One region of the Rhizobium sp. NPDC092011 genome, then DNA from elsewhere that is predicted to be linked to it. Evidence: predicted binding sites of a transcription regulator. Region 1 holds the regulator's gene; each other region holds the start of a gene.
What was found. Region 1 encodes PhoB, which activates phosphate uptake and scavenging genes when phosphate is short. Its sites were predicted from a motif close to TGTCATNNANCTGTCAT; they were not measured.

Region 1 (7,954 bases):
TCGATATATTTTTCCTGGCCACCGGCCGCGATCGTCGCGATGGTGCGACCGTGGAAGGCGCCCTCAAAGGTGATGACGTGGAACTTCTCCGGATGCCCCTTGGCGAAGTGATAGCGCCGCGCCGTCTTGATGGCGCATTCCAGCGCCTCGGCGCCCGAATTGGTGAAGAACACCTTGTCGGCGAAGGTGACTTCCGTCAGCCGCTTCGACAGCTTTTCCTGACCGGGCACTTCATAGAGGTTCGACAGGTGCCAGACCTTGTCCGCCTGCGCCTTCAATTCCGCCACCAGATGCGGATGCGCGTGGCCGAGGGAATTGACGGCGACGCCGGCTGCAAAGTCGAGATAGCGCTCACCGCTTTCCGTGACCAGCCACACGCCCTCGCCTCGCTCGAACCGCAGCGGAGCACGCATGTAGGTGTCATAAAGCGGCGCGGTCTCGGCCATGGCCATATCTCCTCGATCACAACTTTAAGGACCAATCGCTTCCGCTTGATGAAACGGGTCCGAAAAAATCAAAAATGCCGCCTTGCGGCGGCCCAGGCACTATTGATGTTTTGCACCGCGATGTCAACAAAACTGGCGATTTAGCAAGTGCGAGAAAACGCTTCAGCGCAAAAGGATTACGTTCGCCACCGCGTATTGCAGAAATGCCACGCCGGGGCAGCAAGTTGGGGAAAACCCCGAAATCGATTCCTCAAGATTCGCGCGACTCTTGTCACGGAGTCAGCCTCACACTAGGTTAAAAACCAATTGCTAGACTGCATGCGGCGGAACTAGTCACCACAATTTTAAAGCGTTTCGTGCCTCGTTCCCATTCGAGGCAATGGTGAAGGATTCTGCCACCGGAAACGCGACAGCGGAGACAGGGCATGAACTGGACAGACGAACGCGTCGAGAAGCTGAAAAAGCTATGGTCCGAAGGGTTGAGCGCCAGCCAGATCGCGGCGCAACTGGGTGGCGTGAGCCGTAATGCCGTCATCGGCAAGGTGCATCGCCTGAACCTTCCCGGCCGAGCGAAGGCGGGTGGCACGGCGACGGCTGCTCGCACGCCGAAGCGCAGCGCCTCGGCGCCGCGGGCCCCGGCTTACACTTCGCGTGTCGCAACCCGCACGGTTACCCGCCAGCAGGGCGCAACCATGCTGAAGGAAGAGATCGAGGTCGATGCGGTCAACGAGATTACCTATCGTCCGGCTTCGAACGTCGTCGTTCCGATCTCTCGTCGCCTCGGCCTGACGGAGCTGACGGAACGCACCTGCAAGTGGCCCGTCGGCGACCCGCTGAAGGACGATTTCCACTTCTGCGGCAACGACAGCCCGGATTCCTCACCATACTGCACCTACCATCAGCGCATGGCGTATCAGCCGGTGAATGAGCGTCGGCGGAACAACGGTTAAGCAATTGCAGGAAAAGTGCGAAGCGGTTTTCCGTCCGGAATTGCGTAAAACAAAAATACCGAGCGACGATCCAAGCATTCAGACAAAGAAACGGGCCCCTCGAGGCCCGTTTTCTGTTTCCGCCGCTATGTTGATGCCTGAGCGCCCCCAACACAAGGATGTGCCGCTCAGGCCTCCATGGAATAGCCCGCGCCGCGAACGGTACGGATGACATCCTGCATATTGGAGAAGTTCAGCGCCTTGCGCAGGCGGCCGACATGAACGTCAACGGTGCGTTCGTCGACATAGATATCGTGCCCCCATACGCCGTCTAGCAGCTGCGAGCGCGAGAAGACGCGGCCCGGCGAGGACATCAGGAATTCCAGCAGGCGGAATTCCGTCGGACCCAGCCGCACTTCACGGCTCTTGCGATGAACGCGATGGGTTTCGCGATCCAGCTCGATATCGCCGCAACGCAGCACCGTGGAGAGAACCTCCGGGCGGGCTCGCCGCAGCATCGCCTTGACGCGAGCCATCAGCTCCGGCGTCGAGAACGGCTTGACGACGTAATCGTCCGCGCCGGTCGAAAGGCCACGCACGCGCTCGCTTTCCTCGCCGCGGGCCGTCAGCATGATGATCGGCAGGCGCTCCGTCTCCGGCCGCATGCGCAGCCGGCGGCAGAGCTCGATACCGGACACGCCGGGGAGCATCCAGTCTAGGATCAGAAGATCGGGGATGCGCTCCTGGAGACGCAACTCGGCTTCATCGCCTCTGAGGATCGTGTCGACCTCGAAGCCTTCGGCCTCGAGATTGTAGCGCAGCAGAACGCTCAGCGCTTCCTCGTCTTCTACAACAGCAACTCTTGGAACCATGCGCCTTTGGTCTCCTTGTCTTCGCTTCCAGATTATTCCGTCACCGCGCCGACGGTGTTGGCGGTATCGTCTTTCGGACGCTCGCCCTCGGGCTGAGCACCGGTCGCCATGTAATAGATCGTCTCGGCAATGTTGGTGGCATGGTCGCCGATGCGCTCGATGTTCTTGGCGCAGAAAAGAAGATGCGTGCAGGTGGTGATGTTGCGCGGATCTTCCATCATGTAGGTCAGCATCTCGCGGAAGAGCGAGGTATACATCGCGTCGATTTCCTCGTCGCGTTCGCGGATCGAGACGGCCTTGTCCGGCGAGCGGGTGGCGTAGACGTCGAGCACTTCCTTGAGCTGGCCGAGCGCCAGTTCGGAAAGATGTTCGATACCGCGAGCAAGGCGGCGCGGAACGCCGGTGCCCTGCACGGCGATGACGCGCTTTGCAGTGTTTTTGCCAAGATCGCCGACGCGCTCCAGATCGGAGGCGATGCGGATGGAACCCATGATCTCACGCAGGTCAGCCGCCATCGGCTGACGACGTGCGATGGTGACGATCGCCTTGTCGCCGACTTCGCGCTCGGCATGGTCGAGAACGACGTCGTCGGAGATGACCTTCTGTGCGAGAGCGGCATCGCTATGAACCAATGCGCGAACGCTGTCGCTGACCATCTGTTCGGCCAGACCGCCCATTTCGGCAATGCGGCGCGTCAGGAACTTCAGGTCTTCGTCATAGGCAGAGAGAATGTGAGTGGAGACCATTTTTCTATCCTCAAGGTGAACTGTGTGAAGGGAGCCGCGCGCCTGACATCATCAACCAAAACGGCCCATGATGTAATCCTGCGTGCGGAAATCGTCGGGATTGGTGAACATCTTATCGGTGTCGTTCTCCTCGACCAGATGGCCGAGATGGAACATTGCGGTGCGTTGCGAAACGCGGGCTGCCTGCTGCATGGAATGCGTCACGATGACGATGGTAAAATTCTCCCGCAGCTCGTGGATGAGGTCTTCGACCTTTGCCGTTGCAATCGGATCCAGCGCCGAGCAGGGTTCGTCCATCAGGATCACTTCCGGGCTGACGGCAACCGCGCGCGCGATGCACAGGCGCTGCTGCTGTCCGCCAGAGAGGCTCGTGCCTGCATCGTGCAGCCGATCCTTCACCTCGCCCCAGAGACCGGCCTTCTGCAGGCTGGTTTCGACGATGTGCTCGAGATCGGCCTTGGACCGATGCAGGCCGTGGATGCGCGGGCCATAGGCGACGTTCTCGTAGATCGATTTCGGAAACGGATTGGGCTTCTGGAAAACCATGCCGACGCGCGCGCGCAGCTCCACTACGTCGATGCTGTTATCGTAGACATCCTGATCGTCGAGCGTGATCTTGCCGGTGATGCGGCATGTCTCGATCGTATCGTTCATGCGGTTGAGGCAACGCAGGAAGGTGGACTTGCCGCAGCCGGACGGGCCGATCAAAGCCGTGACCGTATTGGCGCGAATATTCAGATTGACGTCGAAGAGCGCACGCTTTTCGCCATAGAAGACCGAAACGTCCTGGCCGATCATCTTGTAAGGGATCGTCATCATCTTCTTGGCCAATGCTCTTTCGCTTCCGGCTTCCGTCATCATGTTCATTTTGCGCTCCTCCCCTACCAGCGCCGCTCGAAGCGGCGGCGCAGCAGAATTGCGCCGATATTCATCGCAACGAGGAAAAAGAGCAGGACGATAATGGCCCCAGAGGTCCTTTCGACGAAGGCACGCTCCGCCTCGCTCGCCCACATGTAGATCTGCACCGGCAGCGCCGTCGAAGGATCGAGCGGCGAAGCGGGATAATTGGCGACGAACGCGACCATGCCGATCAAGAGCAGCGGCGCCGTCTCGCCGAGCGCATGCGCCAATCCGAGGATCGTGCCCGTCAGGATGCCAGGCATGGCAAGCGGTAGGACATGGTGGAAGACCATCTGCATGCGCGACGCGCCGAGCCCAAGCGCTGCGCTGCGGATCGACGGCGGCACCGCCCGCAGCGCCGAGCGTGTGGCGATGATGATCATCGGCAGCGTCATCAGGCTCAATACCAGGCCGCCGACCAGCGAGGCCGAGCGCGGCAGGCCCATGGTATTGATAAAGACGGAGAGACCGAGCAAGCCGTAGACGATCGAGGGCACGGCGGCGAGGTTGTTGATGTTGACCTCGATCAGATCCGTCAGCCGGTTCTTAGGCGCGAACTCCTCGAGATAGATCGAGGCGGCGACGCCCACCGGCAAGGCGAGGACGAGCACGGTCAGCATCAGGTAGAGTGAGCCGATCAGGGCGACGCCAAGGCCCGCCGCTTCCGGCCGGCTCGAATTGCCCGACACGAAGAGGCCGCTGTTGAAGGCCTTGTAGAGAGCGCCGCTATCGCGGAGCTGCTTCATCCAGGCAACCTGCCGGTCGGATACCTTGCGGTCCTTCTCGTCCGCCGTGAGATCGATCTGGCCCTTGTTGGCGGAGTCGATGTTGGCGCTGGCAAGGAAAGTGACGTCCTGGGTCGTTCCGACAATCGAAGGGTTGGCAGCGACCCTGTCGCGCAGCGCGATCCTGGCGCTGTCGGATACCATGGCCGTTGCCTCGCGAACGAGCGCGCGATTGGCGGGATCGATACCGAGCATCTTCACCAGCGCATCGCGCACGAGGACCGGATAATTGGCCGATATCAGCAACTTCGGATCGCTGGTCCGCTTGCCTGTCGGATCGATCACCTTCTCGCTGAATTCGATCGGTAAGGTGATCGAGGTCTGGACGAAGGCGGTATAGCCGTTGCGGACAACCGTCGAGACCAGAATGACGAGGAAGACCAGACCGAAGATGACCGCGGCTATGCCGCAGGCGCGGAAACGACGCTCGGCGGCATAGCGCCTGCCAATGCCGATATCGCGGCGCACACGCGTGCCCGGCGTAAGCTCGCGCGGAATATTCTGTAGCGGGGAGGATACGATATCGCTCATTCGTATTGCTCCCGGTAGCGGCGGACGATGTAGAGGGCGTAGACGTTCAGGCAGAGCGTCAGGCAGAACAGGGTGATGCCGAGCGCAAAGGCGACCAGCGTTTGCGGCGAGGTGAACTCCAGATCGCCGGTCAACTGATTGACGATCTTCACCGTCACCGTCGTCATCGGTTCGAAGGGATCGAACTGCATGCGCGCCGCGACGCCGGCCGCCAGCACGACGATCATCGTTTCTCCGACCGCCCGCGAGGCGGTCATCAGGAGCGCACCGACGATACCGGGAAGCGCTGCGGGCAAGAGGACGCGTTTCACCGTCTCGGAGCGCGTGGCGCCGAGGCCGAGCGAGCCGTCGCGCAGCGAGCGCGGAACCGCCATGATGATATCGTCCGACAGCGACGAGACGTAGGGGATCAGCATCACGCCCATGACGAAACCGGCGGTCAGAACGCTCTGCGCCTCGATGAAGCTCGTGTAGCTTCCCGTCATCAGGCCGTTGATCTCGGCCGAAATGTCTCTGAAGAAAGGTCCGACCGTGACAAGGGCAAAGAAGCCATAAACGATTGTGGGTATACCGGCCAGCACCTCAAGCATCGGCTTGGCGATGGAGCGCACGCGTGCCGAGGCATACTCCGCCATGTAGATCGCCGCGAACAGCCCGATCGGCACGGCAAAGAGCATGGCGACAAAACCGATATAGATCGTACCCGCCAGCAGCGGGATCAAGCCGAAGGTTCCCGATGTCTGCGTGCCTGCGCCGGTGAAACGCGGATCCCAGACCGTGCCGAAGAAGAACTCACCGGCCGGCACCATGCTGAAGAAACGCGCAGCTTCCGACAGCATCGAAACGACGATCCCGAGCGTCGTCAGCACGGCGATGGAGGACGCAATGATCAGCGCCCCGAGAATGACCTGCTCGACACGATTTCGGGCGCGAAAACGAGGAGCGATGACGCGCAGACCATAGGTCGCGCATAGCAGCGACAGCAGGATCGCCGACACGCTCATGACGATCCGGCTGATTTCCCGCATGCCGTTATACTTGTTGGCGGCATCGACCATGTAACCGGTCGGGCGGATCGCCAGCGGCACGCCCTTCTGCGCCAGCAGCAATTGCAGATCGGCCGTGCCGCCGGCGACCTCCGTCAGCTCCCGACCACTGAGAAGGCGCATGCCGTGCGCGATGCTGCGCACCATGCCGTAGCTGAGATTGAGTTCTGCGCGCGGGAGGATTTTCACCTCCTCCGGAAAGGACTTGATCACCAGGCGATCAATCACTTCCGGGCTGGCAATCGACCAGACGCAGACGAGCGCCAATGCCGGAAGGACGGCCCATATGGCGGCATAGGCACCATGATAGCCATGCCTGGAATGCATCGAGGAAGACCTGCCGTCAGCCGACAGCGCAGCAGCCCTCACCCGCCCCAGCACGAAGGCAAAGGCGCCGATGACCGACACGCATAGCAGCAGCAGTGACACACTCATACCAATTCCCCGGCCCATTCTCCGGCCAACGTCGGCACGGTCGAAGACCGCACCGACGCATAGTCCTTACGCACTCACATGATCTTTCCGTCCGCAAAGTCCTTGCGGATCTGGTCGCGTTCAGCATCCGGCGCGGGCACGAGGCCATATTCGGCCAACGGGCTATCCGGCCCGATCATCTGATCGCTGGTGAAGAAATCGACATATTCCTTGAGGCCAGGAATGACGCCCAGATGCGCCTTCTTGACGTAGAAGAACAACGGTCGCGAGACCGGATAGGTGCCGTCGGCGATCGTCTGGCCCGAGGGCACGATATCGCTGACGGTGGCGACCTTCAGCTTGTCGGCATTGTTCTGGTAGAAATACAGGCCGAAGACGCCGACGCCATGCTTGTTGGCGTTGATGCGCGCCAGAGTTTCCGGATAATCGCCGTCGATATCGACTGCCAGACCGTCCTTGCGCACGGCAATGCACTTCTTCGCCTGCTGGTCTGCATCCTTGATCGTGGCCTTGATGACGTCGAGCGCGCCGGAAGCCTTACAGCCGGAAGCGAGAACACGTTCCTCGAAGACCTCGCGCGTGCCGTGCTTCTCGCCCGGAATATAGGCGGCGATTTCGAAATCCGGCAGCGAAGGGTTGATCTGCGACCACTTCTTGTAGGGATTGGCGACCAGCTTGCCGTCGACGACGACTTCGGCTGCGAGCGCCTTGTAGAGATCGGCGGGTACGAACTTGATATCGGGGTTGCTCTTGTCAAAGGCGAAGACGATGCCGTCATAGCCGATCTTGATCTGCTGGATATCGGCGACACCAGCGGCCTTGCAGGCGCCGATTTCGCTATCCTTGATCGGACGCGACGCATTGGCGATATCGATGGAATCGGTGCCGACACCCTTGCAGAATTCCTTGAGGCCGGCGCCCGAGCCACCGGATTCGACGATCGGCGTCTTGAAGTTGGTGTGGGTCTCTCCGAAATTCTCGGCGACGATCTTGGCATAGGGGAATACGGTAGAAGAACCGGAAATCTGAATCTGGTCGCGGGCCACGGCAGCGCCGGCAAAAGCGGCGGATGCGACCAGCGCGAGAATAGACAATTTCAACGCGTTCATAATGAATCCTCCCTGACGGGCTAAAAGAGCACGACGGTGAACGGTACATCCACCAGTTTCAGCGCTTCTTTCTTACCGGCCAAAGCACCGCCCTTTTATGTCAGGCGAGTGAAACAATTATGACAGTCTATCCTTTTGAAATTTATGGGCTAAAT
Region 2 (7,954 bases), on a different contig from region 1:
AGCCTCGTTTCCTCGCCACCATCGATGGAGATCGTGTAGATGTCGAAGACGTCGTTGCGGATGCCGCAATAGGAAAATCGCTGCCCGTCAGGAGACCAGCCATGCCAATAGGACGGCAGATTAGTCGTCACCTGACGCGGCGTGCCGCCCTCGGCGGGCAATACATAGATGCAGGACTTGCCGTGCTGCGTTTTGTCGGAAATGGCGATCAGCGATCCATCCGGGGAAATCCCGTGGTCGTTATTGCACGTGACAGCAAAACCGGTATCGACACGAACGATGTCACCGCTACCATCCAGCGGCAGCCGATACAGCAGCCCGTCGCCGTTCAGCAGCAGATAGCGACCGTCAGGCGAATAGTTCGGCGCCTCGATCAGCTGGTCGGTTTGCCAGACGACACGATTGGCGCCAGTACGGATATTGTAGATTTCCACCGAGCTGCGCATGCGTTCTCCCTTGCCGTCCGCCGCGCAATCAGCGGTCGCGGAACCGGTTGGTGATCGGATACCGGCGGTCGCGGCCGAAATTTTTCTTGGTGATCTTCACGCCCGGCGCCGACTGGCGGCGCTTGTACTCGGCGAGATAGAGCAGATGCTCGATTCGATGCACCGTCGCGACGTCATGTCCCCGCGCGACAATCTCCTCGACCGACATTTCCTTTTCCACCAGACATTCGAGAATGTCGTCGAGCATCGGATAGGGCGGCAGCGAATCCTGGTCCGTCTGGTTCGGCCTGAGTTCAGCCGAAGGCGCCTTGTCGATGATGTTATGCGGGATCACCTCACCCGATGGGCCGAGTGCACCGGGCGGCACATGCAGGTTGCGCCAGCGCGACAGCGCATAGACCTGCATCTTGTAGAGATCCTTGATCGGATTGAAGCCGCCGTTCATGTCGCCATAGAGCGTGGCGTAGCCAACCGACATCTCGGACTTGTTGCCTGTTGTCACCACCATCGAGCCGAACTTGTTGGAGATCGCCATCAGGATAGTGCCGCGGGCGCGGCTCTGCAGGTTTTCCTCGGTGATGCCGCTTTCAGTACCTTCAAACAGATCGGACAAGGCCGAGGTGAAGCCGGTGACGGGATCCTCGATCGGAACGATATCATAACGGCAGCCGAGCGCCTTGGCGCAGTCCGCAGCATCCTTCAGCGAATCCTGCGACGTGTATCTGTAGGGTAGCATGACCGCGCGCACGCGCTCCTCGCCGAGCGCGTCGACGGCGATTGCGGCGCAGATCGCAGAATCGATGCCGCCGGAAAGGCCGAGCACGACCGACTTGAAGCCGTTCTTGTTCACATAATCGCGGAAGCCCAGCAGGCATGCGCGATAGTCGGCCTCCTCACCTTCCGGAATATGCGCCATCGGCCCTTCGGTGCAGTGCCAGCCATCACCGTTCTTCTTCCAGGTGGTGACCGCCAGTGCCGTCTCGAACTGGCTCATCTGGAAGGCCAGCGTCTTGTCCGCATTGAAGCCGAAGCTCGCGCCATCGAAAACCAGCTCATCCTGGCCGCCGACCTGCGCCGCGAAAATCAGCGGCAGACCGGATTCGATCACCTGCCGCAGCGCGACCTGATGACGGATATCGACCTTGCCGCGATAATATGGCGACCCGTTCGGCACCAGCAGGATTTCGGCCCCGCTTTCGGCCAGCGTCTCGCAGATGCCAAGATCGTTCCAGATCTCCTCGCAGATCGGAATGCCGATGCGGACGCCGCGGAAATTGACGGGACCGGCTATGGTTCCCTCGTCGAAAACCCGCTTCTCGTCGAACTCGCCGTAATTCGGCAGATCGACCTTGTCTCGGATGAAGATGACCTTGCCGCCATCGAGAACGGCTACGGAATTGTAGCGGCCCGCATCGCCTTGCCGCGGAAAGCCTATAACGACTCCCGGCCCGCCATCGGCGGTATCGGCAGCAAGGCTCTCGACGGCCTTCCAGCATGCGCGCAGGAAGGCCGGTTTCAGTACCAGATCCTCCGGCGGATAGCCTGATATGAACAGCTCCGTCAGCAACACGATATCAGCGCCTTCGCGCGCCGCTTCGGCCCGCGCCTCGCGCGCTTTTGCGAGATTGCCGGAAACGTCCCCGACCGTCGGATTGAGCTGCGCAACCGCGATGCGGATCGTGTGGGTGATGTGGCTTTGCTCTGTCATGCCATACATTTAGCGGCGCCATTTCCCTTCGGCAACCGCCTTTGGCTCACGACGACCATCTTAGATCGCGCCACGCGCACAGGCGGTATTTTTACTCGGAAAAATATCAGCATCGCCTTGCAGTTCATCGCGCGTTCATGACAGAAGCATGACACTTTTATGAAGGTTTAAGCATTCGGAGAAATCTTTGGTCGATCAGGTCATTGGTTCCGTCTCGACGGGCAGGCTCACTCTTTTTCAAAAAATCGGCGCGGCGAGACAGCAATCGGCTGCCCTGCGCCAATTTTTGAGCCTGATACTGACATTGCTGATCGCATCCTCGATCGTCGTCGGCGTTGAGTGGATTGCACGCGGCGAGTTCTCGGCCGTGCTGCCTTACCTGCTTTCACCGTCGCGGCCGGGTTTCACCACAATCGGCCTCATCATGCTTGTCATGTTGATGCTGGATGCACTGTTGGGCCGCGCGCATCTGTCTGCTTTGATCGTCGCTCCGCTGGCGCTCGTCCCCGCATTCATCTCCAGCCAGAAGCAAAACTATCTTTCCGACCCGCTCTATCCCTCCGATTTCCTCTTCGGTCGGCAGATTGTGGAGCTGATGCCCGTCATGGTGCGCGACCGGCCCTGGACCGCGGTCGCGCTTACCATCGGAACCATCGCCGCTGTCACAGCTCTTGTCATCCTTTGGCGGCAGGCATGGCATCGGTCCGCCGCGCTGTCTCACAGGGCGCGCATGGCCCGGCTATCCGTATGCCTTCCGCTGGCAGGACTTTTCATCTCGCAGATGGACCCTACCCAATATTCCTACATCCGCGAGAAACTGCGCATCATCCCGATCGTCTGGGATCAGACGGAAAACTACAACTATAACGGCTTCATCATCGCCTTCTCGCTCAACTTGCCGATGGCCGACGTCAAATCACCGGCAGGTTATGGGCCTGATGCGATGGACGCCATACCGGCCCGCAATTATGGCTATCTTTCCGGCCCGCGCCAAAAACCTGACGTCATCATGTTGATGAGCGAATCCCTCTGGGACCCGACGCGGCTCACCAACATCACCTTCACGCCCGACCCGATGCCGACCATCCGCACCAGACAATCGGGGAATGTCTTTTCTCCGGAATTCGGGGGCATGACCGCCAATGTGGAGTTCGAGGCGCTGACGGGCTTCTCCAATGCCTTCCTGCCCTATGGCAGCATCCCCTATCAGCAATATGTTCGCCGCCCAATGCCTTCGCTTGCCACCTTCTTCCGTGGCGAAGGCTATTCGGCGCGCGCCCTCCACCCGTTCAGCGGCTGGTTCTGGAACCGTAACGAAGTCTACCGAGCCTTCGGCTTCGAGGAGTTCCACACCGAGGAAACCATGCCGGCAATGGACAAGCGCGGCATGTTCGCCTCCGACGATTCATTGATGAAGGAGATCATGCGCGAGGGCGATGGGTCGGAGCGACCCTTCTTCTTCTTTGCTGTCACCCTTCAGGGGCATGGTCCTTATGAGGCCAACCGCTATGCAGAGAATACCGTCGAGATCATCGGCAACCTGAATGACGACGATCGCGAGACCCTTGGCACTTATGCGCAGGGCGTGCGCGAAGCCGACGACAGTTTGAAGATGCTGATGGATTGGGCCGAAAAACGCGAGCGCGAAACCATCATCGTGCTCTGGGGCGATCATCTGCCCCCGCTCGGCCAAGTCTACCCGAACACCGGCTACATGCCCCAGCAGGTCGCAACCCGCAAGGCACCGCTCGACATCATGAAGCAGGAGCATGAAACGCCACTCGTCATCTGGTCGAGCAAAAAGGGCGTGCGCAAGGATATCGGCACGATCAGTCCCTCGCAGCTGCCCTATCAGCTGCTGAAGACCGCGGGATACGAGCATCCCTTCTACACCGGCTTCCTTGGTCGCGCCCAGAAGAAGTACAACATCGTCGACCGCTATCAGCTCGCGACCCGCGATAACAAGACTTTCCCGGATTGGGCACGCAACGAACAGACTATCGACCCGATTGTGCGTGACTACCGCTATCTCCAGCACGATATGATGTTCGGGCGCCAGCTGGGGCTGGAACGCTTCTTTCCCTCGCACGCACGGCTTGTCGATCAGAGCAGCTAGATCATGGCGCGCAAAACTGTACGGGACGTCGCGGCAATCATAGGTGCAAGACCAACAACCTAAGGCGCTGATAGTAAAACTGGAAGATCGCGAAGTTTCTTAGGACACCGTTGTTGCCGGCGCGGGGCGCCCTTGCGGATATTGCGGCAAGCCATCGGCAATCTCGTAATAATCGCCCTTGTCGGCGCAAAAGATATGGTAGCCGATCTCAAGGCCGGTCGGTTGATCGAAAAGCCCTGCCATGATCGAAATCTCGTCGGCACCATCCGCCTGCCAGAACAAGGCTGAACCGCAGGTCTTGCAGAAGCCGCGGCGGGCGAACGAACTGGCACGATACCAAGTGACGGCCTCCTCCCCTTCGACGACAAGCTTGTCAGCCGCGACGTTTGTGGCGGCGTAGTAGAGCCCCGTCTGCTTGCGGCATTGCGAGCAATGGCAGGCAACGACCTCACGCAACCTGTCGCTTGTCTTGAAGCGCACACTGCCGCAAAGGCAGGCACCGGAATGTTCGTCGCTCATGATCGCTCCCTCTTTAGAAAGAGCCTTTCCGAGAACGGCCTCCCGGTCAATCTCAAAGAAATGAAGCGGTGTTCAGCCGGATTGATCCATTCCGCACAAAGCAAACGGGCCGGCTTTCGCCGACCCGCCAATGACTTCGTATGTATGTTCAATCAGCCGTGCGCGCGCAGACGCTTCTCGTCGCGGCCGCCCTTCATCCGCTCGGCGAGCAGGAAGGCAAGCTCGAGCGCCTGATCGGCGTTGAGACGCGGGTCGCAATGGGTGTGGTAGCGATCCTGCAGGTCCTCGGCGCCGACGGCGCGGGCGCCGCCCGTGCACTCGGTGACATCCTTGCCGGTCATCTCGATATGGATGCCGCCCGGATGCGTGCCTTCGGCGCGATGGATCTGGAAGAAGCTCTCGACTTCGGACAGGATCCGCTCGAACGGACGGGTCTTGTAGTTGTTCAGCGTGATCGTATTGCCGTGCATCGGATCGCACGACCACACGACCTTGCGGCCTTCCTTCTCGACGGCGCGAATGAGGCGCGGCAGATTGTCGGCAACCTTGTCGTGACCGAAACGGCAGATCAGCGTCAGGCGACCGGCCTCATTTTCGGGGTTCAGAATATCGATCAGGTTGATGAGGTCATCCGCCTGCAGCGAAGGACCGCACTTCAGGCCGATCGGGTTCTTGATGCCGCGGAAATATTCGACATGGGCATGGTCCGCCTGGCGTGTACGATCGCCGATCCAGAGCATGTGGCCCGAGGTCGCATACCAGTCGCCCGAGGTGGAGTCGACACGGGTGAAGGCTTCTTCATAGCCGAGCAGCAGTGCCTCATGGCTGGTAAAGAAATCGGTTTCGCGCAGGCTCGCATTGCTCTCGGCGGTGATGCCGATTGCGCGCATGAAATCCATCGTTTCGCCGATGCGGTCGGCCAGCTTGCGGTAACGCTCACCCTGCGGGCTGTCCTTGACGAAGCCGAGCATCCACTTCTGCACGTTTTCGAGGTTGGCGTAGCCACCCATGGCGAAGGCGCGCAGCAGGTTCAGAGTCGCAGCAGACTGGCGGTAAGCCATCATCTGGCGTTCCGGATTGGGAATGCGCGACTCTTCGTTGAAGTCGATACCGTTGATGATATCGCCACGGTAGCTCGGCAGCGAGACGCCATTCTGCGTTTCGATGTTCGAAGAGCGCGGCTTGGCGAACTGGCCAGCGATACGGCCGACCTTGACGACGGGCAATTGCGCACCAAAGGTCAGGACGACGGCCATCTGCAGGAACGCGCGGAAGAAGTCACGGATCGTATCGGCACCATGCTCGGCAAAGCTCTCCGCACAGTCGCCACCCTGCAGCAGGAAGCCGTTACCTTCGGCAACATTGGCCAGATGAGCCTTCAAGCGGCGGGCTTCGCCGGCAAAAACCAGCGGCGGATAGCTTGCGAGCTGGGCTTCGGTCTCTGCAAGCGCTGCCTTGTCCGGAAAATCCGGCACCTGCTGGATCGGTTTTTGCCGCCAACTGCTGGGTGTCCAATTCTGTGCCATATCACTCACCTGCTTGTGCGCCCGGTCCTGGCCGGGCGTCCCGTCGTCGTAAATAACGCGCGCTTATAAACCTTTGCCGTCCGCTTGCAAAGGCAGGCGAACTACTGTGCTGATCTTTTGTGGCGCGAGCCAAAACTGCGCCGCTTAGGCGCGTTACACGCGCTCGCCGTTGCGGACACGGTAGCTCGGCGAATACATCGTCACCAATTCTTCCGCTGCCGTCGGATGCACCGCCATGGTCCGGTCGAAATCGTCCTTGGTGCAGCCAGCCTTCACGGAAATACCGAGCAGTTGCGCCATTTCGCCGGCATCATGGCCGAGAATATGGGCGCCGATCACCTTGCGGTCGGCTGCGTTGACGATCAGCTTCATGATCATCTTTTCGCTGCGGCCCGAGAGCGTCGCCTTCATCGGGCGGAACTGGGCGCGATAGACTTCGAGTTCCGGATAGCGCTTGGCGGCATCCTCTTCGGTCAAACCGACTGTGCCGATCTCCGGCTGCGAGAAGACGGCCGTCGGAATAAGGTCGTGGTCGGGCCGCGTCGGATTGTTCTTGTAGACGGTCTCGATGAAGCACATAGCCTCGTGGATTGCCACAGGCGTCAGCTGTACCCGGTCGGTGACGTCGCCGAGCGCGTAAATGTTCGGAACGGATGTGCGGGAATAGGCATCGACGATCACAGCGCCATGCTCGTTCGTTGCAACGCCTGCGGCCTCCAGCCCGAGGTTTTCGGTATTGGGCGCGCGGCCGAGCGCCAACATGACTGTATCGACACGCAGAACCTTGTCGTTCTTGGTCCGCACAGTAAGGCCGCCATCCACCTTCTCGACGCTCGAGATGATGTCCTGGCAGAGAATGCGAATGCCCTTCTCCACCATTGCCTCATGCAGCCCCTTGCGCAGGTCCTGGTCGAAGCGCGACAGAATCTCCGCACCTCGATAGATCAGCGTGGTCTCGACGCCGAGGCCATGGAAGATATTGGCAAACTCGACCGCGATGTAGCCGCCGCCGGCGATCAGGATCGACTTTGGCAACTCCTCTAGATGGAAGGCTTCGTTCGAGGAGATGCACAGCTCGTGTCCCGGCAGCGCCGTATGCAGGTTCGGCCTGCCGCCCGTCGCAACCACGATGGTTTCGGCTGTAACGATCTGGCCGGTTTTCAGTAGCTTGATCGTACGGGCATCCACGAGCTCCGCGCGCGTGTCGAAGATCTCAGCCTTGGCGTTGTCCAGCCCCTTGCGGTAGAGGCCTTCGAGCCGCGCGATTTCCTTGTCCTTCGCGGCGATCAGCTTCTTCCAGTCGAACGTGCTTTCGCCCACGGTCCAGCCGTAGCCGGCGGCGTCCTCAAAATGTTCGCTGTACTGCGAGGCATAAACGAAGAGCTTCTTCGGCACGCAGCCGCGAATGACGCAGGTGCCGCCATAGCGATATTCCTCGGCAATGCCGACCTTCTTGCCGAGCGAGGCGGCAACCCGCGCGCTGCGCACACCACCGGAGCCGCCGCCAATCACGAAAAGGTCGAAATCAAACGAAGGCATGGACGGCTCCTAAAGACATGAAAACGGGCGCGAAGCACCGATGGGGGATCGGCTTTCATATAGGGAGCCGAGGCGCAAAAAGAAAAGCCCGGAATGCTGT
Region 3 (7,954 bases), on a different contig from region 1:
CGGCAAGCTCAAGGAAGGCGTCACCGCGACCGACCTCGTTCTGACCGTCGTGCAGATGCTGCGCAAGAAGGGCGTCGTTTCCAAGTTCGTCGAATTCTTCGGCCCCGGCCTCGACGCACTGCCGCTCGCTGACCGTGCCACCATCGGCAACATGGGTCCCGAATACGGCGCGACCTGCGGCTTCTTCCCGGTCGACAAGGAAACGCTGAACTACCTCAACATGTCCGGCCGCGCCAAGGATCGTATCGCGCTCGTCGAAGCCTATTCCAAGGCTCAGGGCATGTGGCGCGACAATGACGGTTCCGACCTCGTCTTCACCGACACGCTGGAACTCGACCTCAACGACGTCGTGCCGTCGATGGCCGGCCCGAAGCGTCCGGAAGGCCGTATCGCGCTGGAAAACATCGCTTCCGGCTTCGCCACTTCGCTTGAGACGGAATACAAAAAGCCGGGCCAGCTCTCCAACCGCTATGCGGTCGAAGGTACGGATTTCGATCTCGGCCATGGCGACGTCGCCATTGCTGCCATCACCTCCTGCACCAACACTTCCAATCCGTCGGTGCTGATCGCTGCCGGTCTGCTCGCCCGCAACGCCGTTGCCAAGGGCCTGAAGACCAAGCCGTGGGTCAAGACTTCGCTGGCACCGGGATCGCAGGTCGTCGGCGAATATCTCGCCAAGTCCGGTCTCCAGGCCGATCTCGACAAGCTCGGTTTCAACCTGGTCGGCTTCGGCTGCACCACCTGCATCGGCAACTCCGGCCCGCTGCCGGCGCCGATCTCCAAGACGATCAACGACAAGGGCCTGATCGTTTCGGGCGTGCTCTCGGGCAACCGCAACTTCGAAGGCCGTATTTCGCCCGACGTCCAGGCGAACTACCTCGCTTCGCCGCCGCTCGTCGTCGCCTACGCACTCGCAGGTTCTGTGCAGCTCGACCTGACGAAGGAGCCGATCGGCGAAGACCAGAACGGCAAGCCGGTTTACCTGAAGGACATCTGGCCGACCTCGCATGAGGTTCAGGAGTTCATCCAGAAGTACGTCACCCGCGAGCTCTACGAGAGCAAGTATGCCGACGTCTTCAAGGGCGACGCCAACTGGCAGGCCGTGCAGGTTCCTCCGGGCCAGACCTATGCCTGGGACGACAACTCGACCTACGTCCAGAACCCGCCTTACTTCGTGGGCATGGGCAAGAAGGGTGCCGGCGTTTCCGATATCAAGGGCGCTCGCGTTCTTGGCCTCTTCGGCGACAAGATCACCACCGACCACATTTCCCCGGCCGGTTCGATCAAGGCTGCTTCGCCGGCGGGTGCCTACCTCATCGGTCATGGCGTCGGCGTTGCCGACTTCAACCAGTACGGCACGCGCCGCGGCAATCATGAAGTCATGATGCGCGGCACCTTCGCCAACATCCGCATCCGCAACCACATGCTCGGCCCGAACGGCAAGGAAGGTGGCTACACCATCCACTATCCGTCCAAGGAAGAGACGTCGATCTACGATGCGGCCATGCAGTACAAGGCCGAGGGCGTTCCGCTCGTCATCTTCGCCGGTGTCGAATACGGCAACGGCTCGTCGCGCGACTGGGCTGCCAAGGGCACGAACCTGCTTGGCGTACGCGCTGTGATCGCCCAGTCCTTCGAGCGTATTCACCGCTCGAACCTGGTTGGCATGGGCGTTATCCCCTTCGTCTTCGAGGAAGGCACCACCTGGGCAAGCCTCGGCCTGAAGGGTGACGAACTCGTCACCATCGAAGGTCTGGCAGACATCAAGCCGCGCGAGCGCAAGATCGCCAAAGTCACCTATGGCGACGGTACGGTTCGCGATATTCCGATCATCTGCCGTATCGATACGCTGGATGAGGTCGTCTACGTCAACAATGGTGGTATCTTGCAGACCGTTCTGCGCGATCTCGCTGCCTGATAGCTATCGACGCTGATCTTAGGAGGCCGCCGGAAAACTCTTCCGGCGGCCTCTTCTTTTTCACGGGGATGTGTTCGGCGCACCTGCCATGCGGCCCTGGCCTCACCCCATCGTGACTTTGCGTCATCACGCTTAGCTATTATCTCTTGTTTCAGGTTTTTCGGGCTTGATATGGCCTTACCGCCCCAAAGAGCGTGAATGTTTCGGAGGCTGCGCTGGCGGCCGGCGAAATTTGATGCAGAGGTAAGATAGAATGCGCCTTCGATTTTCGGTTCCACTTCTGGCAGGCATAGCGCTCGCAAGTTCGCTGCATGCGCAGGAGGCTGCGAAGATCAAGGGCGTGGTCGAGCTTTTCACCGCACAGGGCTGCGCTTCCTGTCCGCCGGCTGACGCCGCGTTTCGCAAGCTGATTCGCCAGGGCGACGTCGTGGCGCTCGCCTATCATGTCGACTACTGGAACTATCTAGGCTGGAGCGACACCATGGCGTCCAAGGACAACACGGCGCGCCAATATGCCTATGCACGCACGCTCGGGCGCAGCGGGGTCTATACGCCGCAGGCCATCGTCAATGGCCGCGATCATATGAACGGTGCAGACCTCAATGCGATCAACGTCAAGATCGATACCTTTCAGCGCAATGGCGAGGGCCTGACCATTCCGGTGAATGCCGCAATGAAGGACGATGAGCTTTCGATCAAGATCGGCGCCGGCCAAGGCAAGGCGAATGTCGTCGTCGTCTATTTCGACAAGGAGCAGATGGTCGCTCCCAAGGGCGGTGAAAACAACGGCCAGCAGATTGCCTACATGCACGCGGTTTCCGATGTCGAGACAGTCGGCATGTGGGATGGGAAGGCGATGAATATCGTGCTGCCCGCCAATGTGCTGAGCAAGGCGGGGCGCAGAGGACTTGCGGTGCTTCTGCAATCGTCGTCGCCTTCAGGCGATCCCTCGGCCATCATCGGCGCGACCGTTCTGACGGTGGGCTCGGACGGCTGAGCCTATCCGTTGGCTGCAAGCCTTCTATTTCGGCTACGATCGAAAGGGTTTCCGCTTTGGCATGTGCCAAAAGTTTCCCTATTTTGGCTGATGCCAAGAAGGGGAGGTGCCCGGCAAGGACGCATTCGGGGCTGGGGTTTATCGATACGTCCCGGCCGGGCGGCTTGGCGCGGCGGCGCCAAGCGGCTGCCTATACTTCCCGCAAATTTGGCGTGGTTTTGACTGAAATGCGGCGCTGCGGAGACGCTTTTGGGCATGGGAAAGAAATTGTGAGCCGCCAGAGCGTGATGCCGAAAAGTGTATGCGGTTTTCGGATGACATCACGCTCTACATCTTTGATTCTAGAGCGGATTCATATTTCAGGTCGAACAGACCTGAAATCATCCGACTCTAGACGTCTTGCAATTTGATGCGGCTGAGGCAAACTGTCATTCTCCTGTCATGAGATAGCCCTTGGGGGATTGATGACTGATCAGCCGGATTTGCGACATAGCGAAAGCCGCTCCGTGGAAAATACCTCCTCCGTCGTCGTCGATCTCAAAGAATATAAACAGAGCAAGGATCCCTTGCCGGTGACGTTTCATCGCCGCGAGCTGGATGCCATTCTCTGGATCTACGGCCGTATGGTCGGCGAGGGCGAGTGGCGGGATTACGCGATCGACCACCTCAAGGAAAAGGCGGTCTTCTCCGTCTTCAAGCGTTCTGGCGAGATGCCGCTCTTCCGCATCGAAAAGAACCCGAAACTGGCCGCCAAGCAGGGTGCCTTCTCCGTCATCAATACCAACGGGATGACATTGAAGCGCGGGCATGACCTCAGCCAAGTCCTGAAGGTTTTCGACAAGCAGCTGAAGCTGGTGGAGAAGTAGTTTCTCCGCATTGGGGGACTTAGGGATATCGAAGGCTCAATGCGAGCGCGTGTCTAACCCTCAAACAGCGTCCCAGGATAAACGCTCGGGTCGGGGTCGTTCTCCGCACCGTCGCCAAGCGCCTTCTGCATCAGCATCGTATCCAGCCACCGGCCATGCTTGTAGCCCGTGCCCTTCAGCAGCCCGACTTCTGTAAATCCCGCAGCTCGATGCACGGCGACGGAGGCTGGATGCGCGCCGCCGATAACGGCGACCATCTGGCGAAAGCCCAGTGTCTGGCAGCTATCAATCAAGGCATTCAGCAGCAGCTTGCCGATCCCGCGTCCGCGGGCCTCCGGAGCAAGGTAGATCGAATCCTCCACCATCCAGCGATAGGCTGGACGCGTGCGGAAGGACGAGGCATAGGCATAGCCAAGAAACGTGCCGTCCGCATCCTCGGCGACGATATAGGGATAGGCTTTTTCCTGGATCGCGTGAAAGCGGCCTGCCATCTCCTCTTCGCTTGGAGGAGTGATCTCGTAGCTTGCCGTGCCGTTCAGCACGGAATCGCGGTAGATGGCGGTTATGTGGGGCAGGTCGTCTAAGGTTGCGCTGCGGAGGCGGACGGACATGTGTTTCTTGCTGCCTGATGTGCTGATGGCGATGGCTGCCATCAAATCGCAGGCCTCTTTATCAGGCAAACAAAAAGGCGGCCGGGGCCGCCTTTTCGATCGTTATTCAAGTTGCGCTTAGTTGCGGTTGCCCATGAAGCGCAGCAGGAACATGAACAGGTTGATGAAGTCCAGGTAGAGCGACAGGGCGCCCATGATCGCCTTGCGGCCAGCCACGGTTGCGTCATCGGCATCGTAGTACATTTCCTTGATCCGCTGCGTATCGTAGGCGGTGAGGCCTGCGAAGATCAGCACGCCGATCACCGAGATGGCGAACTGCATGGCAGACGAAGCCAGGAAAATGTTGACCAGCGATGCGATGATCAGTCCGAAGAGACCCATCATCAGGAACGAGCCCATCGCCGAGAGATCACGCTTGGTCGTGTAACCGTAGAGCGACAGCGCGCCGAAGGAGGCGGCGGTCACGAAGAAGGTCTGCACGACGCTCTGGCCGGTGTAGATGATGAAGATCGACGACAGCGACAGGCCCACCAGTGCGGCGTAGACCCAGAAGGTCGTCGTCGCGGCGGCTACGCTCATGCGGTTGATCCTGAAGCTCAGGAAGAAGACCATCGCCAGCGGAGCGAGGATGACAACCCACTTCAGCGGGCTGAGATAGATCGCCTGGCCGAAAGCCGTGATCTGTCCGTTTGCGAAAGCCAGAGAGAAAGCGAGATAAGCGGCAACACCCGTGATCGCCAGACCCAGCGCCATCAGGTTATAGACCTTGAGCATGTAGGCTCGAAGGCCCTCGTCTATCATCGCACCCGATTGCGCACCGCTCTGCGCCCGGTTTTGGTAATTGCGAAAGTCAGCCATGTTTTCCTCTTTCAAGCTCCGATTTGGGAACGGTGTCGGGCCATTCAGGCCCAGGCGCCGCTGCGGAGCTCCAGCATGCCTGCACAGAATATGAGGCTTTCAGGCCTTGTAGACAAGGGTCAAGCGGCCTGACCGATGTTAAATCGATGTAATATCGTGCCGTTTTCGCGGCGTTCGGTTAATCCGCGAGGAGAATTCATAGCTCCCGCAGAACGGGTGCCGCTTTCTGACCCAGGATGCGCCATGTGCCGATGAGTCCGATCCCGACCGTCAGCACCAGGGCGATGACGAGGGTGGAGAGCGCGACATCGGGCATGAAGGTGGAAGGCAGCTTCATGATGCGGCTGACGATATACCAGGCGGAGGCGGAGCCGGCGATCAGCGCGAAGATCGCGGTCGCGGCACCCAGGATCAGATATTCGTAGCTGAAGGCGCGAATCAGCATCGCCCGGGTTGCACCGAGCGTTTTGAGAATGACGGCATCATGCGTGCGGGCACGGTTTCCGGCTGCCAATGCGCCGGCCAGCACCAGCACCGAGGCGATGAGCGCGACCGAGGCGGCGGCGCGGATCGCTGTCGCGAGTTGTCCTACCAGCGTGTTGACGACATCGAGGGCATCCTTGACGCGGACGCTTGTTATGGTCGGGTAGGCGTTGGTGACTTTCCTGAGAATTGCCGCTTCCTGCTCCGAGGTCGCGGAGGTATCCGTCAGGGTCGCAAGCCAAGCGTGCGGCGCGCCCTTGAAGGTGTTTGGCGAGAAGATCATCACGAAATTGATGGACAGCGACTGCCATTGCACCTTGCGGAAGCTGGCGATCTTGGCGGTAATATTGCGGCCGAGCACGTTGACGGTGACTTTGTCGCCAAGCTTCAGGCCAAGCGCCTTGCCTTCTTCTTCCGAAAAGGACACCAGCGGCTCGCCGCCATAATCCTTGTCCCACCATTTGCCTTCGGTGACCGAAGCGTTTTCCGGCACTGTCTCGGCGTAGGTGATGCCGCGATCGCCGCGCAGCACCCATTGCCCCGCGGCCGGCACTTTCATCTTGGTGACATCCTCGCCGTTGAAGGCGATGATCCGGCCGCGCAGCATCGGCGCTTCGACGAGCTTGCCCTTGGGATCGAGGTCGAGGACGATCTTGCGGAAGCCCTCGAGTTCCGGCCCCTGGATATCGACGAAGAAGAAATTCGGCGCCTTCTCGCTCATGCGCCCCATGAGTTCGCTGCGCATGTTGCCGTCGATCAATGTCAGGGTTACCAGCAGCGCCAGGCCGAGGCCGAGCGACAGTACGACCGATGAGGTGAGCGCGCCCGGGCGATGGATATTGCCGATCGCCAGCCGCAGGGCCGGCGAGCGCACGCGCGGACTGCGGCGCGCAAGCCAGGAGAGCAGGGCTGCGACGACGCGCAGCACGACGAAAGCGGCAGCGATCGAGACGACGAAGACGATGGCGATGAAGCGGTCATAGGCGGTGACGATCGCCAAAGCCGCAAGCGCTGCCATCAGCAGGCCAGCGGCAAGCAGATAGGGCCAGCCGGGCAGGCGGCGCGTCTCGAAGCCCTGTTCGCGGAAGAGCGCGGTTGCCGGTACTTCTCGGGCATGGCCGAGCGGCGGAATGGCAAAGGCAAGCGTCGTCAGCAGCCCGAACACGGCTGCCAGCGCCAATGGGCCGGGATAGAGCCGCGGCGCCGTCGATATCGGCAGGAATTCCGCCATGAACTGGGAAGCGATGATGGGCGCGATAGCGCCGATAACCAAGCCGATGACGACGCCGGCAAGCGCGATGACGGCGATCTGGATGAGATAGATCAGCACGACGACGAAGGCCGGAGCGCCGAGGCATTTGAAGGTGGCGATGGTGGTGCGCTTCGAATCAAGGAAGGCGCGCACGGCGTTTGCGACGCCCACGCCGCCGACGATGAGCGCAGCCAGCCCGACCAACGTCAGGAACTGCGAGAAGCGCGTCACGTTGTCGGCAAGTTCGGGCGCGGCGCGGGCGCTGGTGCGGATCGACCAGCCGGCCTGCGGGAAGGCGGCTTTGGCGCGATCGCCGATGTTGTTCAGGCCGCTCGCAGGATCGTCCATGCGGATCCTGTAGGCCTGCTCGACGAGGCTGCCCGTTGTAATCAGGCCGGAAGCCGTCAGCGCCTCGCGGCTGGTGAGCAGGCGCGGAGCGAAGCCGAAACCTTCGGAGACAGCGTCCGGTTCATTCTTGATGGTGCCTGATATGTGCAGCTTCGCATTGCCGAGCAGCAGGTCGTCGCCGACCTTGAGGTTCAGGCGTTCGAGCAGCAACGGGGCGACGACGGCGCCATAGCCGCCATCCTTGGTGGCGAGCAGAGCCGAGATCGGCTGGTTGGGGTCGGCTTCAAAGCTGCCGTAGAGTGGATAGGCGTCATCAACCGCCTTGACCTCGACCAATGCCTGGTCGGAGCCATCGGGCAGGCGGGACATCGAGCGCAGATTGGTTGAGCGTGAGAGCTTGCCGAGGCCTTGCAGAAAGGCCAGTTCCTCAGGCGTTGCCTCGCGATTGCGCAATTCGAAACGAACGTCACCCGCCAGCAGCGATTGTCCCTGCGTCGAGATCGCATCGGTGATCGAGCGCGACACGGAGTTGACGGCGGCAATGGCGCCGGTGCCGAGCGCGATGCAGGCAAGGAAAATGTAAAAGCCGCCAAGGCCACCGCGCAGTTCGCGCAAGGCAAG
Region 4 (7,954 bases), on a different contig from region 1:
CACAAACCATCCGACCTGGCGCGCCACACTGCACCACTTCACCTATCGCGCCGCCGACTACTGGCCGGATGCCGATATGGAGACGGATTTCTTCACCTGGCGGCGCGACAACCGCGTCGTCATCGGTCACGACGTCTGGATCGGTCACGGCGCCACCATCCTGCCGGGTGTCACGGTTGGCAACGGTGCGGTCATCGGTGCGGGCGCCGTGGTCTCCAAGGACGTCGCGCCCTACACGATCGTCGGTGGCGTGCCGGCCAAGCTGATCCGTGAACGCTTTACCGCAGAAGTCGGGGCTCGCATGGACAAGCTTGCCTGGTGGGACTGGGACCATGACCGCCTTCGCACGGCGCTTGCCGACTTCCGCGCCCTGTCTGCGGAAGATTTTTTGGAGCGCTACGCCGCCTGAGGACGCTTTCCGCCTAAGCCGGGCTTGCATGGGACCCGCGGGCGTTTCAGCCTCAGGCGATCTGTCCAGCCCGGCTTAAGGGAGGAGTTCTTCATGGCAAAGCAGTTTTCCAGTATCGACGACAGGCTGCACGATTTCATCGCGCGGCAACACATTTTCTTCACGGCATCCGCCGCTGCCAATTCGCGGGTCAACCTCTCGCCGCGCGAGACACTCTGCCTGCGCATCATCTCCCCCAACACGGCCATCTATCTCGACCGAACCGGCAGCGGCAACGAGACCTCAGCCCATATGAAGGCCGACGGGCGACTGACCATCATGTTCTGCGCGATGGAAGGCCCGCCGATGATCCTGCGCCTCTACGGCCGCGGCAGGATCATCCACCGGCCGTCGCCTGAATATCGGGAACTGCTACACACGCACTATGACGGAGACGAGCCGCTCGGCGCACGCCAGATCGTGTGGCTTGATATCGATCTCGTGCAGACCTCATGTGGTTTTGGCGTACCGCTCTTCAGCTATGAAGGCGAAAGACCGAGCCTCGACAACTGGGCCAATGCGAAGGGGCCGGATGGTATTGAGGAGTATTGGCGCGAGAAAAATGTCGTCAGTATGGATGGCTTACCTACCGGTTTATTTGACGACTGAGGACAGCCGAAGCATTCGGTCGTTAATCAACTCAAATCAAGACGAATTGTAACAGCACTTACATAAAACTGACATTGGAGCTTCATGAAGCGGGACTAATCGGTTGCCTTGTGGTTGGCGCCAACCCCCTCGAAACTCCCTTCGAGGCGGGGGCATGCGCCCATTCTTAGCACCGGTACCGCTGATTTTTTGCAGCCCGGCAGCCGCGAAAGGGAAGCACTATGTTCGAACTCAGGAATGTTTCACGCCGGTTTGGCAACAAGCTTGCTGTCGATTCCGTGACTTTGGACATACCCCAGGGACAGATGGTCGGCGTCATCGGCCGCTCCGGCGCCGGCAAGTCGACCCTGTTGCGCATGATCAACCGCCTGGCAGATCCGAGTTCCGGCTCCATCCATTTCTCCGGTGTCGAGGTCTCGAAGCTCAAGGGCCGCGCGCTGCGCAGCTGGCAGCGCGATTGCGCCATGATCTTCCAGCAGTTCAACCTCGTTCCGCGCCTCGACGTACTCACCAACGTCATGCTTGGCCGGCTCAACCAACGCTCGACCGTGCTGAGCCTCCTTTCGGTCTTTACACGCGAGGAGCGCATCGAAGCGATTGCCGCCCTCGAACGCCTCGGCATCGAGCAGACGGCATTGCAGATGGCCGGTACGCTTTCCGGCGGCCAGCAGCAGCGCGTTGCCATCTGCCGCGCCTTGATGCAGCAGCCGAAGATGATGCTCGCCGACGAGCCGATCGCCTCGCTTGATCCGCTCAACGCCAAGATCGTCATGGATGCGCTGCGAGACATCAACGAGCGTGAAGGCATCACCGTCATCACCAACCTTCATACGCTGGATACGGCCCGCAACTATTGCGAACGCATCGTCGGCATGGCCGCCGGCCGCGTCGTCTTCGACGGCAAGGCGTCCGAACTGACGGCTGCAGCCGTCAAGGAAATCTACGGCACCGACAAGGACGGCGCCGGCATCGACGAGACCATGACGTCGACGGCAATCAATATTGCCGACACGGCCGCGCAAGCCGCGGCAACCGAATCTGCCGGCCCGCAACCGCTGGCACTGGCCGGTCTCTGAGAGGGACGGCCGAGATCGAGAGCCCGCGTCAAGGGCACATTTCTTCTAGACCGAAGGCATCCGGGGACACCGGTTAATCAGGAGACGAACCCAATGTTGAAGAAGACTCTTCTTGCGGCTACGGCGCTTCTCGCGCTCGTTGGCGGCGCAAACGCTGCAGATCTCAAGGAATTCCGCGTCGGCATTCTCGGCGGCGAAAACGAAGCCGACCGCCTGCGCAACTACGCCTGCCTCTCCGACCATCTGAAGAAGGAATTCGGTTTCGAGAAGGTTTCGCTGTTCCCGGCTGCCGACTATAACGGCGTTATCCAGGGTCTGCTCGGCGGCACGCTCGACTTCGCAGAACTCGGCGCTTCCGGCTACGCAGCCGTCGCCATCAAGGACCCGAAGGCCGTTACCCCGATCCTGACCACGCAGCAGACCGACGGCGCGACCGGCTACTACTCGATCGGCCTCGCTCTCAAGTCCTCCGGCATCAAGACGATCGCCGACGCCAAGGGCAAGAAGCTCGGCTACGCCGATCCGGACTCCACCTCGGGCTACCTCGTTCCGCTGACGCAGATTCCGAAGACCACCGGCGCTCCGAACGACAAGTTCTTCGCTTCGACCCAGTTCAACGGCGGCCATGAGAACAACCTGCTCGCCGCTTACGACGGCAAGGTCGACGTCGCTGTCGACGACTCCTCGGGCATCGGCGATTTCAAGGACGGCTTCACCTCCGGCACGTTCCGCAAGGCTGTGGACAAGGGCACCGTCGACCCGAACAAGCTCGTCGAAGTATGGCGCTCGCCGCTGATCCCGAACGGCCCGCTCGTCGTTCGCAACGCTCTGGGCACCGAATGGCAGGCCAAGCTGGCCGACTTCTTCCTGAAGCTGCCGACCACGGACGCCAAGTGCTTCAACGCCATCGAAGGCGGCGACTTCAAGGGCTACGTCAAGGTTACCCCGGATTTCTACAACGCCGTTATCGACGTTCGTAAGGCTGCTATCGGCGGCTGATCCGCATTCCGATGACTGGGCGGCCGGCAACGGCCGCCCTTTTGCTATTCACAAAGGCAGGATTTCATGACGATTGCCGATACGCACCCGAACATGCAGAGCGCGCCGCAAAGCGCGAAGGAGATCGGCGACGCCTGGACAAAGATGGTGGCCCGCCGCCGCCTTTACACCGGGATCGGCCTGATCATCCTGCTCGTTGCTTTCGTCAGTTCGGTTCGCTTCGCCGATGAAAGCAATGCCGGCCATTTCTTCGAGCGCCTGCCGCATCTGTTCGATTTCGTCAGCTGGCTTATTCCCAAGGACTGGGCTGACGTCTATCGCGCGCTATTCGATCTGCCGAGCCCCAACGGCGCAAACGGCGCCGGCGGCGAGGAGTTCAATTTCCCGCTCGGCCGTGTCTATGTCTGGGGCGATTTCTATATCCCTGAATATTTCGAGCTGATGCTCGTCACGATCAACATCGCGCTGGTCTCGACCATCGTCGGCTTCGTCTTCGCGGTGCCCCTCGCCTTCTTCGCCGCACGCAACCTGTCTCCCTCGCATCCGATCCGCCTGATCGCCAAGCGCATCATGGAACTGCTGCGCGCCTTCCCGGAAATCGTCATTGCCGGCCTGTTTTCCGCCATCCTGTCGATCGGCCCGATCGCGGCCATCATCGCCGTCGGCCTTCATACGATCGGCGCGCTCGGCAAGCTGTTCTACGAAGTGGTCGAGAACATCGACATGAAGCCGGACGAAGGCATGCGCGCCGTCGGCGCAAGCTGGACGGAGCGCGTTCGCTTCGCCGCCCTGCCGCAGGTTCTGCCGAATTTCATGTCCTATGCATTGCTGCGCCTGGAAATCAATGTCCGCGCCTCCACCATCATCGGCGCCGTCGGCGGCGGCGGTATCGGCGAGGAGCTGAAGCTTGCAATCTCGCGCGGCTTCGGCGCCAAGACCATGGCGCTGATGCTACTCCTCTTCGCGACGATCATCGTCGTCGACCAGTTTTCCGCATGGCTCCGCCGCCGTCTCGTCGGCGAGCACGCCTTCCTTCTGCAGCATTGAGGTTCCCCATGTCCGTCATCGACGCTGGCCGTATGCAGGAAATCGAAGCGCGTTATCCGGAGGTCTTTCACCGATCCTTCCGCCAGCGCTATGGGGCGCTGATGGTCTTCATCGGCATCGTCCTCTACAGCTTTTACGCCGTATGGTTCTTCGACCTGCCGAAAGTCCTCTCCGACGCACGCTGGGAACGTGTCGGCATCTATCTCAGCCAATGGATCAGCTATGATGTCCAGCCGGAGTTCCGCATCTCCGGCGACAAGATCAGCATCAAATATCCGCGCTTCTCGCCGCTCGGCGACAATCCCAATCCGAACTGGGTGACGACCAATCCCGACGGCAGCATGATCGTTTCGGTGAGCGGCACCAGCCGCACGGTGGAGATCACCAAGACGCAAGCGATCCTGACCGCACATGGCGTGACCATTCCGATCGACATTTCCGGCAATGCCCCGAAAATCGTCGGTTCGCAGCCGGTTCCGAGCTGGATGACCGTCTATGACGACAATATCCTCGCCAATATGGGATTTGCCGGCGATGTCAGCATTTCCACGGATCGGGTGAAGATCCGCAAGCGTTTCCTCGGTTGGGCCAACTTCGTCTTCGACACGCATTCGCCCTTCTTCGACAAGCCGGCGGGCGAAGTCGTCAGCCTGATTGTCTCCGGGCCGCGGCTGGACCCTGATCAATCCAATCTCTCGCTGGCCTTCGACAATATCTGGAACAACGGTGCCTGGCAGCATGGCGACGTCTGGACCAAGCTTTTCCAGACAATCGTGATGGCGTTCCTCGGCACGCTGCTCGGTTCGCTTGCGGCTTTCCCACTTGCCTTCATGGCCGCCCGCAACATCACGCCGAACCGGCTGCTCAACCAGGTACTGAAGCGGCTGTTCGACTTCCTGCGGTCGGTGGACATGCTGATCTGGGCACTCTTCCTGACCCGCGCCTTCGGCCCCGGCCCGCTCGCCGGCAGCGGCGCGATCTTCCTCACGGAAACAGGTACGCTCGGCAAGCTCTATTCCGAAGGTCTCGAGAATATCGACAACAAGCCGCGTGAAGGCGTGAAATCCACGGGCTCGTCGACGATACTGGTGCATCGCTACGGCATCGTGCCGCAGATCGTACCTGTCATCGTCAGCCAGACGCTCTACCAGTGGGAATCGAACGTGCGAGGCGCGACCATCATCGGCGCGGTCGGCGCCGGCGGTATCGGCCTCAAGCTTTGGGAAGCGATGCGCACGAATGCCAACTGGGCCAACGTCGCCTACATGGTGCTGCTGATCCTCATCGTGGTCTTCCTGTTCGACGCCGCATCCAACGCGCTGCGTTCACGTCTGATGGGGACAAGGGTCAAGTAAAAATAGCGAGAAAAATCGCAACGCATCATCATTCTGTCACGGGAATCCGGTAGCGCAGGCCCGGCAAGACCGCAGTGATCGAATCGGATTTAGCCGGATTCGACCAGCTGCGGCCTTACTGCTCTTGCGGTTTGTTGCAAATCACCCAACAGTGCCCCGCGCAGCCGATTTTTCCAAGGAATACAGCCTTGCGCTATGCTCTCTATTTCACGCCGCCCAAAGACGATTCGCTGACGTCGCTTGCCGCCCGCTGGCTGGGCCGCGATGCTTTTTCCAATGAGATTTTTTCCGACAAGGCGATGGGCCCGTTGCCGGAAGACCATGCCGAACTGACCGCCGATCCGCGCCGCTACGGCTTCCATGCCACGCTGAAGGCGCCCTTCGAGCTCGCCTCATCAGTGAATGAGCGCGATCTGCTCGAGGTCGCCGCCGACTTCGCCTCGCGCACCAAGGCCTTCACCATTCCGGAGCTGGTGCTCGGCCAGCTCGGCCCGTTCTTCGCGCTCGTGCCGGGTTCGCTCTACCAGCCGCTGCAGGATTTCGCCTTCAGTGTCGTCAAGACCTTCGAGCCGTTCCGCGCCCCGCTGTCCGACCATGACATCGCACGACGCAAGCCGGAAGAACTGACGGAGCCGCAGCGCGCTCACCTGCTGCGCTGGGGCTATCCTTATGTCAACGACGAGTTCCGTTTCCATATGACGCTGACCGGTCCCGTGCCCGCCGCGCGTCAGGCCGACATGCATGAAACCCTGCGCAAGCGCTTTGCCGACCATTCCGGCAAACCACTTGCCATTTCAAGCCTTGCCATCTTCGTCGAAGAAGAGCGTGGGGCGCCCTTTACCGTCCGCTCCTGGCTGCCGCTTGCTGGCGGCTAGAGCATACCCGCTTCAAACACAGTCGCGGGAATGCTCCGTCTCTTTGTTTTCACGCAGTTCCTGACGCAAGACCGCTTCGCACTTTTGCTGGAATTGCTCCAATGATGAAAGACCCGACATGACCAAAGAAACCGTCCTTTCCAACGCCCGCATCGTTCTCGAAGACAGGATCGTCGAAGGCTCGGTGCTGATCCGTGACGGTCGCATCGCCGCCATTTCCGAAGGCAAGTCCGCAATCGGCGAGGATTTCGAGGGTGATTATCTCATCCCCGGCCTGGTCGAGCTGCACACCGACCATCTCGAAGCGCATTACTCCCCGCGTCCGGGCGTTCGCTGGCACAAAACGTCGGCCATCCAGGCTCATGACGCCCAGATCGTCACGTCAGGTATCACGACCGTGTTCGACTGCCTGCGCATGGGCTCGGATGAAGACGGCGGCTTCGAAAAGGGCGAAATGCGCGATATGGCCGACGCCATTCAGGCGGCGCAGCGCGAAGATCGCCTGCGCGCCGACCACCTGATCCATCTGCGCTGCGAAGTCTCCTCCGACAACGTCCTCGATCACTTCCAGGACTTCGAGAAAGATCCTTACGTCCGTCTGGTGTCTTTGATGGACCACGCGCCGGGCCAGCGCCAGTTCCAGACCATGGATCAATATATCTTCTACTACCAGAAGAAGCGCGGCCTGAGCGACGAGGTCTTTGCCCGCTTTGTCGCCAAGCGACAGGAAGAGTCGGCCAAATACGCAACGCCGCACCGCGACGCGATCTCCAAGGTCTGCTCCGAGCGCGGCATCACCGTCGCCAGCCATGACGACGCGACGCTTGCCCATGTCGACGAAGCCATCCACTACGGCGTCCGCCTCGCGGAATTCCCGACCAGCATCGATGCTGCCAAGGCTTCGCATGGCGCCGGCATGAGCGTGCTGATGGGCGCGCCGAACATCGTGCGCGGCAAGTCGCACTCGGGCAATATCGCTGCGCGCGATCTGGCTGAACTCGGCGTGCTGGACGTGCTCTCCTCCGACTACGTACCGCTCAGCCTGCTTCACGCCCCCTTCATCCTCGCCGACGAAGTCGAGGGCATCTCTCTGCCGCAGGCGATCGCCATGGTCACGGCAACGCCGGCAAAGACCGTCAGCCTCGACGATCGCGGGCGTATCGCTGAGGGCCTGCGCGCCGATCTGGTGCGTGTCCGCCGCGATCACGGCGTACCGGTTACGCGCTCCGTCTGGCGCGAAGGACGCCGGGTGGCATGAGCGCCAACGCCGATATAGAGCCGGCTAATAATCGCCTTTCGGATGCGGCAGCGGGCACACTCGCTGTCGTCGTCGGCCCGAGCGGTGCCGGCAAGGATACGCTGATGAACCTCGCCGCCCGGCATTTTGCCGGCCGGCAGGACGTCCACTTCGTCCGCCGTGTCATCACGCGCGACAGCGATGCCGGCAACGAAGATCACAGAAGCGTTTCCGATGCGGATTTCGATGCCATGAAGCAGGCGGGTGCATTCGCCGTCTCCTGGGAGGCGCATGGCCTGAAATACGGC

Region 2: a site for PhoB is predicted at 2,292-2,308, ahead of ACIQJ2_RS12855 (LTA synthase family protein). Genes of this name have one in related genera too.
Region 3: a site for PhoB is predicted at 3,342-3,358, ahead of ACIQJ2_RS19325 (DUF2794 domain-containing protein). Genes of this name have one in related genera too.
Region 4: a site for PhoB is predicted at 1,127-1,143, ahead of phnC (phosphonate ABC transporter ATP-binding protein). Genes of this name have one in related genera too.

The regions. Positions count from the first base shown of each region.
Region 1 is NZ_JBIVSO010000006.1:188,088-196,041, reverse strand. It holds gene ACIQJ2_RS23760 (aspartate aminotransferase family protein) at 1-446, opposite strand, end outside; gene ACIQJ2_RS23755 (GcrA family cell cycle regulator) at 872-1,396, shown strand; gene phoB (phosphate regulon transcriptional regulator PhoB) at 1,564-2,247, opposite strand; gene phoU (phosphate signaling complex protein PhoU) at 2,280-2,993, opposite strand; gene pstB (phosphate ABC transporter ATP-binding protein PstB) at 3,045-3,860, opposite strand; gene pstA (phosphate ABC transporter permease PstA) at 3,875-5,209, opposite strand; gene pstC (phosphate ABC transporter permease subunit PstC) at 5,206-6,690, opposite strand; gene ACIQJ2_RS23725 (substrate-binding domain-containing protein) at 6,765-7,799, opposite strand.
Region 2 is NZ_JBIVSO010000002.1:915,628-923,581, reverse strand. It holds gene ACIQJ2_RS12865 (PD40 domain-containing protein) at 1-446, opposite strand, end outside; gene ACIQJ2_RS12860 (NAD+ synthase) at 475-2,154, opposite strand; gene ACIQJ2_RS12855 (LTA synthase family protein) at 2,342-4,270, shown strand; gene ACIQJ2_RS12850 (GFA family protein) at 4,370-4,789, opposite strand; gene ACIQJ2_RS12845 (class II 3-deoxy-7-phosphoheptulonate synthase) at 4,942-6,315, opposite strand; gene gor (glutathione-disulfide reductase) at 6,469-7,854, opposite strand.
Region 3 is NZ_JBIVSO010000004.1:205,814-213,767, reverse strand. It holds gene acnA (aconitate hydratase AcnA) at 1-1,918, shown strand, start outside; gene ACIQJ2_RS19330 (thioredoxin family protein) at 2,172-2,915, shown strand; gene ACIQJ2_RS19325 (DUF2794 domain-containing protein) at 3,380-3,781, shown strand; gene ACIQJ2_RS19320 (GNAT family N-acetyltransferase) at 3,835-4,392, opposite strand; gene ACIQJ2_RS19315 (Bax inhibitor-1/YccA family protein) at 4,510-5,250, opposite strand; gene ACIQJ2_RS19310 (ABC transporter permease) at 5,447-7,954, opposite strand, start outside.
Region 4 is NZ_JBIVSO010000009.1:40,017-47,970, reverse strand. It holds gene ACIQJ2_RS27305 (DapH/DapD/GlmU-related protein) at 1-409, shown strand, start outside; gene ACIQJ2_RS27300 (pyridoxamine 5'-phosphate oxidase family protein) at 503-1,057, shown strand; gene phnC (phosphonate ABC transporter ATP-binding protein) at 1,279-2,133, shown strand; gene phnD (phosphonate ABC transporter substrate-binding protein) at 2,227-3,132, shown strand; gene phnE (phosphonate ABC transporter, permease protein PhnE) at 3,199-4,179, shown strand; gene phnE (phosphonate ABC transporter, permease protein PhnE) at 4,188-5,534, shown strand; gene ACIQJ2_RS27275 (DUF1045 domain-containing protein) at 5,723-6,409, shown strand; gene ACIQJ2_RS27270 (alpha-D-ribose 1-methylphosphonate 5-triphosphate diphosphatase) at 6,528-7,667, shown strand; gene phnN (phosphonate metabolism protein/1,5-bisphosphokinase (PRPP-forming) PhnN) at 7,664-7,954, shown strand, end outside.